DNA from 3 places in the Pseudomonas sp. GW821-FHT04D07 genome. Region 3 is predicted to be linked to each of the others. Evidence: predicted binding sites of a transcription regulator. Region 3 holds the regulator's gene; each other region holds the start of a gene.
What was found. The regulator FliA, encoded in region 3, starts transcription of late flagellar genes. The targets are predictions, from matches to a motif close to CTAAAGTTTNNNNNNNNNNNGCCGNTAA.
Positions count from the first base shown of each region.

Region 1: the regulator FliA is predicted to act here: its motif matches at 2,304-2,331, upstream of motA (flagellar motor stator protein MotA).
Region 2: the regulator FliA is predicted to act here: its motif matches at 3,684-3,711, upstream of AC07T0_RS16315 (methyl-accepting chemotaxis protein).

Region 1 is NZ_JBWKTH010000007.1:53,545-59,198, forward strand. It holds gene AC07T0_RS11410 (rhodanese-like domain-containing protein) at 1-605, opposite strand, end outside; gene AC07T0_RS11415 (HDOD domain-containing protein) at 650-2,188, opposite strand; gene motA (flagellar motor stator protein MotA) at 2,399-3,250, shown strand; gene motB (flagellar motor protein MotB) at 3,254-4,288, shown strand; gene rsgA (small ribosomal subunit biogenesis GTPase RsgA) at 4,398-5,429, opposite strand; gene orn (oligoribonuclease) at 5,540-5,654, shown strand, end outside.
Region 2 is NZ_JBWKTH010000012.1:77,525-83,178, forward strand. It holds gene fapB (fibril amyloid subunit FapB) at 1-429, opposite strand, end outside; gene fapA (functional amyloid chaperone FapA) at 431-871, opposite strand; gene AC07T0_RS16310 (AAA family ATPase) at 1,323-1,859, opposite strand; gene AC07T0_RS16315 (methyl-accepting chemotaxis protein) at 1,921-3,555, opposite strand; gene AC07T0_RS16320 (undecaprenyl-diphosphate phosphatase) at 3,852-4,679, shown strand; gene AC07T0_RS16325 (DUF1294 domain-containing protein) at 4,676-5,107, shown strand; gene AC07T0_RS16330 (MmcQ/YjbR family DNA-binding protein) at 5,102-5,446, opposite strand; gene AC07T0_RS16335 (LysR substrate-binding domain-containing protein) at 5,458-5,654, opposite strand, start outside.
Region 3 is NZ_JBWKTH010000001.1:645,658-651,311, reverse strand. It holds gene AC07T0_RS03080 (chemotaxis protein CheA) at 1-414, opposite strand, end outside; gene AC07T0_RS03075 (protein phosphatase CheZ) at 429-1,217, opposite strand; gene AC07T0_RS03070 (chemotaxis response regulator CheY) at 1,240-1,611, opposite strand; gene fliA (RNA polymerase sigma factor FliA) at 1,784-2,524, opposite strand; gene fleN (flagellar synthesis regulator FleN) at 2,521-3,354, opposite strand; gene flhF (flagellar biosynthesis GTPase FlhF) at 3,476-4,804, opposite strand; gene flhA (flagellar biosynthesis protein FlhA) at 4,816-5,654, opposite strand, start outside.

The DNA of each region.
Region 1 (5,654 bases), on a different contig from region 3:
TCCTTGTCCATGCCGGCGGTCCATTCGAAGTTCACCGCGCCGGGGATGTGTCCAGCCTTGGCGGCAAGGGCTTTCTCGCCGCTGTATTCCAACGGGCCGCGGGCGTCCCAGATGGCCAGGTCGGCGGCGCCGAGGCGGCTTTGCAGATAGTCGCGGGTCGCGGTGGGCTCGTCGTGCAGGGTCAGGGCCACGGGACCACCGACGGCCGCGGGGGTGTCACTGTCGACGGGCCGGCCTTCGCCCAGCCAGGCGTGCAGGCCACCATCCAGATAGTGGTAACGCGCGTGGCCGATAACGTCCAGCAACCAGATGAAGCGTCCGGCCCAGCCGCCGCCTTCGTCGTCATAGACCACGTAGACCGCGTCCGGGTTGTGACCGAGTTCGCCGAACAGCGCTTCGAGCAGTTCCTTCGGCGGCAGCAGGCCGGGAGCCGGTGGCTGGCCCAGTTGGGTGCGCTTGGGATCGACGAAACGTGCGCCGGGAATATGCCCACTGGCGTAGCGGGCGCTGCTGGTCAGGTCCACCAGGATCAGTTCGGGTGTATCGAGGCGGGGCAGCAGGTCGCCGGGCTCGATCACCAGCGGCAAGCCAGAGAAGTCAGGCATGTGAGGTCTCCAGGGCGCAAAAAAGGGAGGATTGTAACGCAGCGTCAGGTGCCGCGGTGGGTAAAGGCATGTAATGCCTTCTCGATGCACTGTGCGGTTTTACCGAAGGCCTGCACGGTCATTTCCGAAAAGGGTCCGCCGCCCTGGTCGGCCAGCACCAGCATGACCACTCGGCCATTGTTGCTCAAGGAGCGCAGCAGCAGGTGTTCGCCGGGGAACTGCGCCCGCAGGTTGCCGGGCAGCAGGGCCGAGAACTGGGCGTTGTTGGCCGGGGTCAGGCGGATCTGCGCCGGCTGGCTCAGTAGCCGTTGCAGGATCGGACTCGCGCTGACCTGCAGGACCAGGCCGGCCGACTCCTTCGCCAGCCCGGTGATCTGGTGCACCCGCAAGCTGCTCTGGGTTCGGTCGGCCATCAGGATCATCACCCGGCGCAGGCCGCAGGTGCTCAGGGCATCGCGGGCGACCCCGGTCAGGTGCATGGCGTTGGTGAACCGGCTGGGGGTGGCGAGCAGTTCGGCGCAGTGTTTGCGCCAGAGCGCCAGGGCCTCGGGCGAAGGATCCGCCGCAGGTAGCAGGCCGCTGTGCACACGCCGCATGCTGCCGCGCCAGATCAGGGCCTCGGCCGGGTGCCAGAGGTCCGGCATGCTGTGCTGGTTGGCGCTCTGCGCCGCCTGCTGGTGCAGTTGCTGCTGCAACTCGTCCATGGGTTGTTGCAGGTACAGGCTGGTCAGGTATTGCCAACGCAGGTGGTGCGGACTGTCCCAGGCCTGTTGCGCCGAGAGGGCCAGGCCGTTGGCCAGCAGCACGGTGTTGGAGGGCTGGTTCAGCCAGCGGCGCAGCTCCGGATCGGCGTCGAGCCGCTGTTGCTGGTGCAAGCGGTGCTCGCTGTCACGGGCGATGTGCAGCGCCCTGGCCAGGGTGCGCAATTCGGTTTTCAGCAACTGATAACCCTGGGTGACCCAGTTCGGCAGGCGCCAGATATCAGCGAGTGCCTGGCACAGGTCGAGCAGACGCACGCCGAACAGCTCCTGCTCGACGGCCGCGGCCGACTCATTCTTGTGAATCACCCGCAGCTCCCAGTCTTCGAGCAGGTTCGGGTGTGTCAGCGCCAGCGGCCAGAGCGGCGAGAGAAACAGTAGGCTGCCCCAGTGGATATCCTGCCAGAGGCGCGCCAGGCGCGCGGCGAACAAACCGTTGGCCTGCTGGCTGGCGTGTTGGCTGATCAGCTGGAGCTGGCGCAAGGCGATTGGAATCTCTTCCGGTGCCTTGGCTGGCAGACGTGCGAGCAGTTCCTCGGTGCGTTTCAAACCCAGGCGATTGATCGCCACTTCAAGGTTTTCCGCCGGCTCGGTCATGCTGCCGTGGGTGTGCTGGTTGGCTTCGCAGATCACACTCAGCGCCAGGGCCGGGCTACCCTGCATGAGTTCGGCGATATCGCGCAGTGAGCTGCGGCTGTCGCGGATGGCGCGGCAGACCCGGTCGTGACTGTCCTGGGGGACGGGCAAACGCACGGCTTGCAGCAGCTTGATCCAGCCCTGCAGCGTGTTGGGTTTTTGCGTGGAGACAGTCGTTTCGTTAGCCATATTCGAGCGCGGTCATCATCACTGTTAACAGGCCCGTAGAGGGCTGGGCAGGCGCTGCGCAATCGACCGTGCAAGCTGGCACATGGCCGGTTTTCTGGCTTTTCGCCTGAACTGGCTATAGTCTGGCGCAGTTTTGCCGATAAGTAGAAGAAGAGATTTATTAACTTCCGAATATGACCTTGAACCCGACTCAGTAAGTGCTCTCTACCTATGGCTAAAATTATCGGCATCATTGTCGTATTCGCGAGCGTGCTCGGCGGGTACGTGCTTTCCCACGGTAAGATCGCCGCGCTGATTCAGCCCTTCGAGGTGATGATCATCGGCGGTGCGGCCTTCGGTGCGTTTCTGCAGGCCAACCCGGGCTACATGACGATGCACGTGGTCAAGAAGTCCTTGAGCATGTTCAGTTCGCGGTTTACCCACACCTTTTATCTTGAGGTCCTCGGGCTGATCTACGAGATCCTCAACAAGAGCCGCCGCGAAGGCATGATGGCGATCGAGGGCGATATCGAAGACGCCGCCGCCAGCCCGATCTTCGCCAAGTACCCGGCCGTGCTCAAGGATGAGCGCATGACCGCGTACATCTGCGACTACCTGCGCATCATGTCCTCCGGCAACATGGCGCCCCATGAGCTGGAAGGCTTGTTCGACATGGAGCTGTTCTCCATGAAGGAAGAGCTGGAACATCCGGCCCATGCCGTGACCGGCGTCGCCGACGCCATGCCCGGTTTCGGTATCGTCGCGGCGGTACTGGGGATCGTGGTGACCATGGCCTCCCTCGGTGAGGGCGACCAGAAATCCATCGGCCTGCACGTAGGTGCGGCGTTGGTGGGGACCTTCTTCGGTATTCTCGCCGCCTACGGTTTCTTCGGCCCCTTGGCGACGTCCCTGACCCACGATGCCAAGGAAGAGCTGAACATCTACGAAGCGATCAAGGCTTGCCTGGTGGCCTCGGCTTCCGGCATGCCGCCTTCGCTGGCGGTGGAGTTCGGGCGCAAGGTCCTGTATCCGAAGCACCGTCCCAGCTTCGCCGAGCTGGAACAAGCGGTTCGCGGTCGCTGAGTCATGGAAAACAATCAGCCGATCATAATCAAGCGCGTCAAGCGCTTTGCCGGCGGGCATCACGGCGGCGCCTGGAAAATCGCTTTTGCCGACTTCGCGACGGCGATGATGGCGTTCTTCTTGGTGCTGTGGCTGCTGTCCACCGCGACCCCGGAACAGAAAATCGCCATCGCCGGCTATTTCAAGGACCCGATCGGCTTCTCCGAGAGCGGTACGCCCTACATCATCGACCTGGGCGGTTCGCCGGTGCTGGCGCCGGACAAGACCCTCAATCCGGAAGTCAAATCCGAGCCACAGCCGGACAAGGTCAAGATCGACAGCGATCAGGTCGAGAGCATGGCCGAGCAGGTGGAGAAAGAGCGCCTGGAATTGCTGATGCAGGAGCTGCATAAAAAGGTCGACGAGAGCCCGGAACTGCAGAAGTTCAAGGACCAGATCAAGTTCGAGATCACCCCCGATGGCCTGCGCATCCAGATCATGGACGCGGAAAACCGGCCGATGTTCGACTCCGGCAGCGCGCGTCTGAAGCCTTATTTCGAAGACATCCTGCTGGCCATGGCCGACACCATCAAGGCGGTGCCGAACAAGATCAGCATCAGCGGTCACACCGATGCCAAGCAGTACGCCGGCACCGGCGGCTTCAGCAACTGGGAGTTGTCGGCCAATCGCGCCAACGCGGCCCGGCGTGCGCTGGTGGCCGGCAGTTATCCGGACACGCAAGTGGCGCGGGTGGTGGGTTACGCCTCCTCGTCGCTGTTCGACAAGGCCGACCCGTTCAATCCGGTCAACCGGCGCATCGATATCGTGGTGTTGACCAAGAAGGCACAGAAGGCCATTGAAGGCGAGCAGGGCGAGGATGGGGCCAAGCCGGCACCGACCGAAGGGCAAGGTGCTCCGGGCGAGGTGCCGAAGGACCCGAACGCGCTGCCGGCCGACAAGCAGCCGCTGCCGGCCCATGAGCTGCGGCAACGCCTGAACATCTTCGAGGATGGGGTGCTGAAGATGGACGAACCGGGCAAGCCCAAGACCGGTTCATAGTAGGAGCGAGCTTGCTCGCGATGGTAGTCCAGGCACTGCGGGGTATCAGGTTTCCCGCGTTATCGTTGGCGTCCATCGCGAGCAAGCTCGCTCCTACAATCAGCCAGCCTCAGTAGCTGTCTTGCGGCAGGCTGGCGATGATCGAACGGTAGCTGTTCATCCGCTGCTGCTGCACGCGGCCGTCTTCCAGGGCCTTGAGCAGGGCGCAGCCGGGCTCGCGGTCATGCTTGCAATCGCGGAAGCGGCAGGTGCCGATCAGATCGTTGAACTCGATAAAGCCAGCTTCGACATCGGCACGGCTGACATGGCCCAGGCCGAACTCGCGAATCCCCGGGGAGTCGATCAGTTCACCGCCGCCGGGGAAGTGGAACAGCCGCGCGGTGGTGGTGGTGTGGGTGCCCTGGCCGGACAGTTCGGAGAGCGGGCCGACACGGGTGTCCACCTCGGGCAGCAAGCTGTTGACCAACGAGGACTTGCCGACCCCGGATTGGCCGACGAACACGCTGATGTGCCCGTCCAGCTGCTGCTGCAACTGTTCCATGCCGTTGCCGTGATGGGCCGACACTTCCAGCAGCGGATAGCCCAACTGCCGGTAGACCGCCAGCAGTGCATTCAGCGCCGGGGCGTTCTGCTCATCGATCAGGTCGAACTTGTTCAGCAGCAGCAACGGGCGGATGCCGGCGTGTTCGGCGGCTACCAGGTAGCGGTCGATCAGGTTGGCATGGGGTTCGGGCAGCGGGGCGAAGACGATCACGATCATGTCGACGTTGGCGGCCACCGGTTTGAGCTGGCCGCGGCTGTCCGGGCGCTTCAGTTCGGTGGTGCGTGGCAGTTGCGCGACGATCACCCCGATGCCCTGGTTGCCGGCACGCCAGACCACCTGGTCACCGGTCACCAGCGCTGGCAGGTTAGCCCGCAGGTGGCAGCGGAATACCTGACCCTTGAGCTCACCCTCTAGCGCCTCGACTTCGACCTGCACGCCGAAGTGCGCGATCACCAGACCCGTCTGTTCGGCCCCCAGGTCGCCGCCTTCCAGCGCTTCCACGGCTTGGGACTCGCGTTTGGCGGCGCGCGCGGCGCGTTCGCCCTGGATCTTTTCGATGCGCCAGTTCTGGCGGCGGTTGAGCTGGCGTTTGGCCATGGGTGTTCCGTGTCGTTGAATCGGCGGGGAGGGTCAAGCGGTCGCGAGTTTAGCACGCCCGGCAAGCGCGGCCTGCGCTAAACTGTGCGGCTACGCCGAGGAGCCAACTCATGCAAAACCCGCAGAACCTGATCTGGATCGACCTGGAGATGACCGGCCTGAGCCCGGACACCGACGTCATTATCGAAATGGCGACTATAGTCACCGACAGCAACCTCAACACCC
Region 2 (5,654 bases), on a different contig from region 3:
GTTCGCTGACAGCGCCACGTTCTGTTGGGACAGGACGCTGTCGTCGATGCTTTGTGGCACCGCACTGATGCTGATGCGCACGACGTTGATCATCTGGTTGTTGGCACCGGCGGATTGGTTGACCCCAACCATGCCGTTACCGTTACTGAAAGCGTTGCCCTGGATGGCCACCTTGGCGTCGATCGCGGTGCTGGCCCCGCTGCTGATTTTCTGGGTCAGCGCGGTGCTGGCGCTGGCGCTGGTGCCGACTGCAATGGCGCGGCTGTTGAGCTGTTGTTGCTGGTCGCCGGCAGCCTGGTTGACCATCACGTTGCCGTTGTATTGCTGGCCGCTGTTGCTGAGGGTGGCGCTGTCGATAACCGGGCTGGCGGAGTCGGCGAGTACGCTGGCGCTGCTGAACAGGGCGAGAAGAAACAGTGAGTGGCGCATGTCATTGCCCCTTGCCGATGGCGCCGAGGGCGTTCATGCCGGCCGAGAGTCCGTGGTTGACCGTATTGGCGATGCTGGCGCCACTGCCGCCGCCGTGTCCGGCGGCCATTCCCGGCAGACCATTGGGGTTGTTCAGGCCCGGCATATCGACGGTATGCTTGTCGATCAGCTGGCTGATGGAGCCGCCGGTGCTGACGCCGGCGATATCGCCATCACTCAGTTCCCGACCGGTAATCGAGGTGATGCGGGCGGACTGGTTGGCGTTGACCGTGGTCGGATTGGGGTCGGGTTGCGCCGGTGCGCGGCCCCACGATTCGGGCTGCAGGGGACGGCTCAGCACAATCACCCCGTTGCCGCCGGCCTGGACCGCGAGGCTGAGCATCGAACTGATCGCGCAACTGATCAGCAAGGTGCGGGTAAAGCCGGTTGTGAGTGTCCCCATGACGAGATTCCTTTTTCAGTACGCTGGCCCTAGCCTGGCGTTGACAAGGAAAGAGCAGAAGTTGTGCCTCTTTTTGTTTTTCTTTTGAAAACAATGAGTTGTTTTGGATTTCGGAGGAGACGCGCGAAAGCTGTTTCAGGGATGAGACAGGCGCAAGGGGGACGGGCGGGAGGATTTCTGCGCAACGCAGTAATACGGGCGCTTTCAGCGCCGGTGTATCAGCGGCTTAACACCAGGGGCATTGCGGGAGTTGAACCGTTGATTTTGAGGCTTCACCTGTGTGCCGGATGTTTCAAGAATGGACACAGGGCTGGAAAATGGCCGGGCCTGACCTTGAAAACACGATGGCTCCTGTAGGCGTTGGCTTGCCAGCGATGAGGTCCTTGAAACTTGCGGTGTCCGTCCGGCCGCGATCGCCGGCAAGCCGGCTCCTACAAGGTGCGCGATGTTTTCAGGCGCGTGTTTTACCTTCCAGCAGTTGGGCGACAGCCGCGAGGGCCTGCTCGCGACGCGCCTGCCAATCGCCGTCAATCACAGTGACCGCTTGTCCATGCCGAGTCAGCCAGTCGAGGCTGGCAGCGAAAAATGCCTGGCGTTCGCCCAGTCCGGGTTGGCAGCGCTGGCCGTCGTCGGTCCAGCCCACGCCTTCGGGGCGCAGTAACAGGTGCAGGTCATAGTGGCGCGCCTGGAGGGCCTGTTCGATCCAGGCCGGGCATTCGCCGAACAGGGTTTGGCTCCAGAGCAGGTTGCTCAGCAGGTGGGTGTCGAGAATCAGCAGCGCCGGTGCCTGCGCGCGGGCCGCGTCCTCCCACTCCAGCTGTCCGCGGGCGATGGCAGGGATGTCCGCCAGGCAGGTGTCGCGCGGGTTGCATTCGATGAAGTAACGCACGTACTCGCCGACCACCAGGCCGCCGAAGTGTGCTTGCAGCTCGGCGGACAGCCCGCTTTTACCACTGGACTCAGGTCCCGCCAGGACGACGACCTTCATGGGCGCGGACATGCGGATTCCTTGGGCTGGAAAAAAGGAGGGCGATTGTACCCTCCCGCTGTCACACCTTGAACTGCTTGAGCAAGGTATTGAGCTGCTGGCTCAGGGTCTTGAGTTTTTCACTGTCGACACTCGACTGTTCGGCCGCCAGGGCCGTGCTGTGGGACAGTCCTGCCGCGTCGGTGACGTTCTGGTTGATTTCCTCCACCACATGGGACTGTTCGAGGGTGGCGCTGGCAATCGAGGCATTGAGCCCGTTGAGGTTGCGCAGAGCCTGGCCGATGGCATTCAGGCTCTCGCCAGCGAGACCCGCCTGCTCAATGGTCAATTGCGAGGCACGGCTGCTGTCGCCGATCACTTTCACCGCAGCCTCGGAATGGCCTTGCAGGCGTTCGATCATCGACTGGATCTCCGCCGTGGACTTCTGCGTGCGCTGGGCCAGCAGGCGCACTTCATCAGCCACCACGGCAAAGCCGCGACCTTGTTCGCCGGCCCGGGCGGCCTCGATGGCGGCGTTCAGGGCCAGCAGGTTGGTCTGTTCGGCAATCGACCGAATCACTTCAAGAACGCTGCCGATCTGCGTGCTTTCGGCCGCCAGGGTGCGGATCACTTCCACGGCCTGGTCGATGGTGGCGCAGAGCGAATCGATCTGTTGCAGGCTGTTGTCGATGTTCAACTGGCCCTGCCGGGCCTGGGCTTCGGCGTCACGCATTTCGCTGGCGGCCTGCTCGGCGTTCTTGGCCACATCCTGCACGCCGTAGGTCACTTCGTTGATTGCCGTCGCGACCATTTCCATCTGTTGCGATTGCTGCTGGCTGCGGGCCTGGGCCTGGGTGGCGTTGCTGCCCAGGTCGGTGGAGGATTGGCCGAGCGCCGTCGCCGAGGCCTGGAGCTGGCCGACCACGCTGCGCAGCTTGCTGGTAAAACCGTTGAAATGGTGGGCCAGTTGCGTCACTTCGTCCTGCCCGTGGGTGTCGAGGCTGCGGGTCAGGTCGCTTTCACCGCTGGCGATATTGGCCATGGCGTTCACGCTTTCCTGCAGGGGGCGCACGATGCTGCGGGCAATCATCGTCACCAGCAGCGCCATGATCACGGCAATCCCCAGGCCGATCAGCGACGCGCGCCATACCTGGCCGTAGAACTCGTCCTGCAGGTCGTCGACGTACACGCCCGAGCCGACGATCCAGCCCCAGGGCTCGAAGAGCTGTACATAGGAGGTTTTCTGCACCGGGGCGCTGGCGCCCGGTTTCGGCCAGCGGTAGTTGATCATGCCCGCGCCCTTGGCCTTGGTCAGGGTAACCATCTCGTTGAACAGGGCGTAGCCGTCAGGGTCCTTGATCCCCGAGAGGTCCTGGCCTTCAAGCTTGGGGTTGGCCGGGTGCATGATCATCACCGGGCGCTGGTCGTTGATCCAGAAATAGTCGGTCTGGTTGTAGCGCAGGCCGCGGATCACGCTCAGGGCCTGCTTCTGCGCGGCTTCGCGGCTGAGGGTGCCGGCGGTTTCCAGGTCATGGTAGTAGTTGAGGACGCCACTGGCGACCTGGACCACGTGCTGGGTCTTCTGCGCCTTGCCCTGGTAAAGGTCGTCGTGGATCTGCTGGAGCATCAACAGGCCCAGGGTCAGCAGCATCGCCATGGCGACGATGAGGATGAGCCACAACCGCCGACTGATCGACACATTTCGCAAACTATTCATGAGGACACCGCTCCTGGTTTCTTCTTGTTTTGATCATCGCCGATCTGCATCCAAACAGGTTTTGTCGCTCTTGCCCAGTCAGCTTACGGCTACTTTCCAGGCAGCCACAAACAGGCGTGTCTGATAGGATCTCGGCCCGAAACCGGCAAACCTGAGTTGATGTTTGATTTTTCAGGCATTTTTTACGCTTTGACGACAGACGGTACGGCACGCTGGGCGCCGGTTGCCCACGGGCAGATGATTGAACGTCGAGTTTTTCAAGTGTCACGCGGGGTGCGTGGCAGCATGGGGGAATAATGGATCTTTGGACCGCCGCACAGGCAGTGATTCTGGGTATCGTCGAGGGGCTGACGGAGTTCTTGCCGATCTCCAGCACCGGGCACCAGATTATCGTTGCGGACTTGCTGGACTTCGCAGGGGAACGGGCAATCGCCTTCAATATCATCATCCAGCTCGGGGCGATCCTGGCGGTGGTCTGGGAGTTTCGCCACAAGGTGTTCTCGGTGGTCCGGGACCTGCCGACGCAACGCAATGCGCAGCGCTTCACCCTCAACCTGCTGGTGGCGTTCCTGCCGGCGGTGGTGCTGGGGGTGTTGTTCAAGGAGATCATCGCCACCTACCTGTTCAACCCGATCACCGTCGCCGCCGCGCTGGTGGTGGGTGGTCTGATCATTCTCTGGGCCGAGCGCCGCCAGCACGTGGTGCATGCCGAGACGGTGGATGAAATCACCTGGAAAGACGCCCTGAAGGTCGGCTTCGCCCAATGCCTGGCAATGATCCCCGGCACTTCGCGTTCCGGTGCAACGATTATCGGCGGTTTGTTGTTCGGGCTGTCGCGCCAGACCGCCACCGAATTTTCATTCTTCCTGGCGATGCCGACCATGGTCGCCGCCGCGGTGTACTCCGGCTATGGTTTTCGCCATCAGTTCCAGATGGCCGACCTGCCGGTGATCGCCCTGGGCTTCGTGACCTCCTTTGTCTTCGCGATGATCGCCGTGCGCGGTTTGCTGAAATTCATTGCCAGCCATACCTATGTGGCATTCGCCTGGTACCGAATCGTCTTCGGCCTGGTGATCCTGGCCACCTGGCAGTTCGGCTGGGTCGACTGGTCGAGCCACGAATGAGGGCGTCACGTAGCCCGGAGCGCAGTCGCCAGGCCACTGCTCCGGTTCGGCACCTCAAGCTCAAGCTGGCGGTACTCTTGCTGCTCTGCGCATTGCCCGGATTCGGCGCGTTGCGGATGGGGCTTGGCGGTGGCAGCGTGCTGCCGCTGTGGGCGTACGGAATTGCCAGCCTGCTGGCGTTTTTCCTCTACTGGAGCGACAAGCGCAAGGCCCGCGACGAGACCTGGCGTACACCGGAGAAGGTCCTGCACGCGATCGAACTGCTGGGCGGCTGGCCAGGGGCGCTGATCGCCCAGCAGGTGTTTCGGCACAAGACCCGCAAAGTCTCGTTTCAACTGGTGTTCTGGTTGATTGTGCTGATGCACCAGGTGTTCTGGATCGACCATCTGTTCCTCGGTGCCAGCCTGGTGCACCTGTCCTTCTTATAGCAGCAGGCCGACCTGGACACGCTTGGGCAGTTTCGCCGCCACCAGTTGGTGCGAGCGCTGGATCAGCGCTTGCAGCTCGTCACGGCCCAGCGGATAGGGCGTGTCCATGATGATCCAGTGAGCCCTGGCCAGATACGGCGCCGGGCCGATCCCCGGACGGTCGACGTGACCGAGGAACAGCTCCTTGTCGACCTTGAAGGCCAGCGAGTCGCCGCGCAGCCCCTGCACGGCGAACATCTTGTTCCCGGCAATGGAAAACACCCGCACGCCGCCCCATTTGTAGTCTTCCCGCGCGCCGGGTAGTGTCAGGCAGAAACTCGCGACGTCTTCCCTGTTCATGCTTGATCCTTTCACAGTGCTCTATCTCCGCAACCTTTGAAAACTTCTGCCAGGTGATCGATCCAGGCCCGCACCGCCGGCAGTACGCCGCGCCGATGAGGGTAGACGGCCTGTAGCCAGCCGCCGGGCAAGGACCATTCGGGGAGTATCCGCACGAAGGTGCCGTTGGCCAGCTCTTCCTCACAATACAGCATCGGCAGGACGGTGA
Region 3 (5,654 bases):
CGGCGCGGCCACGACTTCGGCAGCCGCCGGTTCCGCCAGACGCGCCAAGGCCGCCAGCAGTTCCGGGGTTGCCGCAGTGATCGGGCCACGTTCGCGCACTTCGCTGAACATGCCGTTCACCGCATCCAGCGCTTCCAGGACCACGTCCATCAGCTCCGAGTCGACACGTCGCTCACCCTTGCGCAGGATGTCGAACACGTTCTCGGCGATGTGACAGCACTCCACCAGCTCGTTGAGCTGGAGGAAGCCGGCGCCCCCTTTTACAGTGTGAAAACCGCGAAAGATTGCATTGAGCAGGTCCGCATCATCAGGCCGGCTTTCCAGCTCGACCAGTTGTTCGGACAGTTGCTCCAGAATCTCGCCGGCCTCAACCAGAAAATCCTGAAGGATCTCTTCATCGGCGCCGAAGCTCATGTGTTTGGGTGCTCCTAGAATCCAAGACTGGAAAGCAAATCGTCGACATCGTCCTGACCGGACATAACGTCTTCACGTTTATCGGCATGAATCTGCGGACCTACACCCTTGGCCAACTCATTTTGCGGATCTTTTTCGGCAAGGATGGCATCGTGATCATGCTCGATACCGGCAAAACGGTCGACCTGGCTGGCCATCAGCACCAGTTTGAGCAGGTTGCTTTCCACTTCGGTGACCATTTGGGTCACGCGCTTGATCACCTGACCGGTAAGGTCCTGGTAATCCTGGGCCAGCAGAATATCGTTCAGCTCGCTCGACACCGCGCGGGTTTCCTGCTCGCTGCGGGACAGGAACGTCTCGACCCGCCGCGCCAACTCGCGAAACTCCTGGGCACCGACTTCGCGCCGCATGAAACGGCTCCAGTCAGCGCCCAAGGCCTTGGCCTCCACGTTCAGGCCAGTGACCCTCGGGGTCGCACTCTCCACCAGGTCCATGGTGCGGTTGGCCGCGGCTTCCGTCAGCCTGACCACATAGGACAGGCGCTCGGTGGCGTCGGTGATCTGCGAGACTTCCTCGGCCTGCGGCATATGCGGGTCGATCTGGAAGTTGACAATAGCGCTGTGCAATTCGCGGGTGAGCTTGCCGACTTCCAGGTACAGGCCACGGTCACGGGTCTGATTCAGCTCATGGATCATTTGCACCGCGTCGCCAAATCGACCTTTTTCAAGGCTGTCGACCAGTTCGCGGGCATGTTTTTTCAGGGTTAGTTCAAAATCACCCAGTGAAGATTCGTTGTGCTCCATAGCGCCCCCGTGGTGGACTTCATCAGCCGATGCGTTCGAAGATTTTCTCGATCTTCTCTTTCAACGCCTGGGCCGTGAATGGTTTGACCACATAGCCGTTTACACCGGCCTGGGCAGCTTCGATGATCTGCTCGCGCTTGGCTTCGGCCGTGACCATCAACACCGGCAGGTGCTTGAGCTTTTCATCGGCACGCACGTGGCGCAGCAGATCGATGCCGGTCATGCCGGGCATGTTCCAGTCAGTGACCAGAAAGTCGATGCTACCGCTGTTGAGGACGGGAATCGCGGTAGTACCGTCGTCCGCCTCAACCGTGTTGGTGAACCCGAGGTCACGCAACAGGTTCTTGATGATCCGCCGCATCGTTGAAAAATCGTCAACGATGAGGATTTTCATGTTCTTGTCCAATTCGACCTCCAAGCAGTCTTAAACGCGTTCAGCACCTGGACGCGCTGTTCAATCAATTCGGCACAGCACTCAACGACTGCATGGAAACCTCATCCGGCCGAGTCTCCCACAGGGCGTCAAACGCCATGTCGGTCTCGTTCGCAGTGTTCCCGCACTGCCTTCAACGCGCTCGCCACTCCCCCAAACGCCCCCGCAAGCGGGCCGCGCACTGGCTGTGTAACTGGCTGACTCGCGATTCGCTGACCCCCAGCACCTCACCAATTTCCTTGAGGTTCAGCTCTTCGTCGTAGTACAGCGCCAACACCAGTCGCTCACGCTCCGGCAAATTGGCAATCGCATCCGCCAGCGCCGCCTGGAAGCGTTCATCTTCCAGATCGCGCGACGGTTCGAGATGAGCACTCGCGCCGTCCTCGTGCAGCCCTTCATGTTCGCCGTCCTGCAACAGGTCGTCGAAACTGAACAGGCGACTGCCCAAGGTATCGTTCAAAATCCCGTAATAATCGTCGAGACTCAATTGGAGTTCGGCTGCAACCTCGTGATCTTTAGCGTCACGGCCGGTTTTTGCTTCAATTGCACGAATTGCGTCACTGACCATGCGTGTATTGCGGTGCACCGAACGCGGTGCCCAGTCACCCTTGCGCACTTCATCAAGCATCGCGCCGCGGATACGGATGCCGGCATAGGTCTCGAAACTGGCACCTTTGCTCGCGTCGTACTTGGTCGAGACCTCCAGCAGACCGATCATCCCGGCCTGGATCAGATCCTCGACCTGAACGCTGGCCGGCAGTCGCGCCAGCAGGTGATAGGCAATACGTTTGACCAAAGGTGCGTAACGCTCGATCAGTTCATACTGGCTGTCACGTGACGACTTGGAATACATGCGATAGCCACTGGCAGTCATAGAACCGGTCCCGCACTCGTTTGATGCACCAGACGCTCGACGAAAAACTCCAGGTGCCCCCGAGGATTGGCAGGGAGCGGCCAGGTGTCGACCTTCTGCGCGATTGCCTTGAACGCCAAGGCGCATTTCGAACGGGGAAATGCCTCATAGACCGCGCGCTGCTTTTGCACGGCCTTGCGGACACACTCGTCATAAGGAACGGCGCCGACGTATTGTAGGGCCACATCCAGGAAACGATCCGTGACCTTGGTCAACTTGGCGAACAGGTTGCGGCCTTCCTGCGGGCTCTGGGCCATGTTGGCCAGTACGCGGAAGCGGTTCATGCCGTAGTCGCGGTTGAGCAGTTTGATCAAGGCGTAGGCGTCGGTGATCGAGGTCGGCTCGTCGCAGACCACCAGCAACACTTCCTGGGCCGCGCGGACGAAGCTGACCACCGACTCGCCAATACCCGCGGCCGTGTCGATCACCAGCACATCGAGGTTGTCGCCGATATCGCTGAATGCCTGGATCAGGCCGGCATGCTGCGCCGGGCTCAGGTGCACCATGCTCTGGGTCCCCGAGGCCGCCGGCACGATGCGAATCCCGCCCGGACCTTGCAACAGTACGTCGCGCAGTTCGCAGCGGCCCTCGACCACGTCGGCCAGGGTGCGTTTGGGGGTCAGGCCGAGCAGGACGTCGACATTCGCCAGCCCCAGATCCGCATCCAGCAGCATGACGCGCCGGCCAAGCTCAGCCAGCGCCAGGGACAAATTCACTGACACGTTGGTCTTCCCGACGCCACCTTTGCCGCCGGTCACCGCGATCACCTGTACGGGATGCATGCTGCCCATGTTCTCTTCTTACCTTGTCTTGCTTAGACGGAAGGCCACATAAGTGGCTGCGCGTTCACTTGTCGGAACAATGCGTGGCAGACCATCGATGTAGGTAATTTGCAACGTCTGAATACTCATCTCAGCCCACCCGCTTCGACGGGCTGTGGTAGATATCAGCGAACATATCGGCCATGGCTTCCTCGCTGGGTTCTTCCTGCATTTGCACACTGACCGCCCTGGACACCAGTTGATGCCGGCGTGGCAGGTGCAGATCATCCGGAATACGCGGCCCGTCGGTCAGATAGGCCACGGGCAGTTCGTGACTGATAGCCAGGCTCAGCACTTCGCCGAGGCTCGCCGTTTCATCCAGTTTAGTCAGGATGCAACCGGCCAGCCCGCAGCGTTTATAGCTGTGGTAGGCGGCCGTCAGCACCTGTTTCTGGCTGGTGGTAGCCAGGACCAGATAATTCTTCGCCTTGATCCCGCGTCCGGCCAGGCTTTCCAGTTGCATGCGCAACGCCGGGTCGCTGGCCTGCAGGCCGGCGGTATCGATCAGCACCACGCGTTTGCGCAGCAGCGGATCGAGGGCCTGGGCCAGGGACTGGCCCGGGTCGACATGGGTCACCGAGACATTGAGGATCCGCCCCAGGGTCTTGAGCTGCTCCTGGGCGCCGATGCGGAAGCTGTCCATGCTCACCAGCGCGATGTTCTGCGCGCCGTACTTGAGCACGTAGCGCGCCGCCAGCTTGGCCAGCGTGGTGGTCTTGCCCATGCCGGCAGGACCGACCATGGCAATCACACCGCCCTCTTCCAGTGGCTCGATCTCGGGTGTGACAATCATCCGCGCCAGGTGCGCCAGCAGCATGCGCCAGGCCTGGCGTGGCTCGTCGATCCCGGTAACCAGTTCCAGCAGGTCGCGCGACAGCGGCCCGGACAGGCCGATGCGCTGCAGACGGCGCCAGAGGTTGGCCTGCTGCGGCTGACGGCCTTGCAACTGGTTCCAGGCCAGGGAGCCCAGCTGGACTTCCAGCAGCTCACGCAGGCCGTTGAGTTCCGAACGCATCGAGTCGAACACCCGCTGGTCCACCGCCGGGGCGTGCACCACAGGCGCTGGCGCCGGGCGCCGCGGCTCGTCGAAAGTCGGTTCGATCAGCGGCTCGGCGGCGGTCAGCGGCAGGCCGGCGAACAGTTGGCGATTGGTTGCGTTGTCGGTATCGCCGTCACTGCGCAAGCTCAGTTCGGCCTGGGCGGTGACGATACGCGACTGGGTCTTGCGCAGCTCGTCTTCGAGCTCCATGTTCGGCACCCGCGGCGACAGCGCCGAGAGCTTGTAGTCCAGGGCAGCCGTCAGCTCGACACCGCCCGCAATCCGGCGGTTGCCGATAATGGCCGCGTCCGAGCCCAGCTCATCACGCACGAGCTTCATGGCCTGACGCATATCGGCGGCGAAAAAACGCTTAACTTGCATAACCCACTACCTCAGCCGTTGGGCCCTACTGTCGCAACGATGGTCACTTGCTTGTTGTCCGGAATTTCCTGGTAGGCCAAGACATGCAAACTTGGCACCGCCAGTCGTCCAAACCGCGAAAGCATCGCGCGAACCGGTCCAGCTACCAGCAGGATCACCGGCTGCCCTTGCATTTCCTGGCGCTGGGCGGCGTCGATCAGCGAACGCTGGAGTTTCTCGGCCATGCTCGGTTCCAGAAGAACGCCTTCTTCCGAGCCTTGTCCGGCCTTCTGCAGACTATTGAGCAATATCTGTTCCAACCTGGGCTCCAAGGTGATCACAGGCAGCTCGGACTCAAGCCCCACAATGCTTTGGACGATTGCACGGGACAATCCGACGCGAACCGCGGCAACCATAGCGGCAGTATCTTGACTCTTGGAGGCATTGTTGGCGATCGCTTCGGCAATGCTGCGGATGTCGCGGACCGGCACGTGTTCGGCGAGCAAGGCCTGCAGCACCTTGAGCAGATGCGACAGGGAAATGATCCCCGGCACCAGCTCTTCGGCCAGCTTCGGCGAGCCCTTGGCCAGCAATTGCATGAGTTGCTGGACTTCCTCGTGGCCGATCAGCTCGCTGGAGTGCTTGTAGAGGATCTGGTTGAGGTGCGTCGCCACCACGGTGCTGGCGTCGACCACGGTGTACCCCAGGGACTGCGCCTGGGAACGCTGACTGACCTCGATCCAGACCGCCTCCAGACCAAAGGCCGGGTCCTTGGCGGTAATCCCGTTGAGCGGGCCGTAGACCTGGCCCGGATTGATCGCCAGCTCGCGATCCGGGTAAATCTCGGCCTCAGCCAGGGTCACCCCCATCA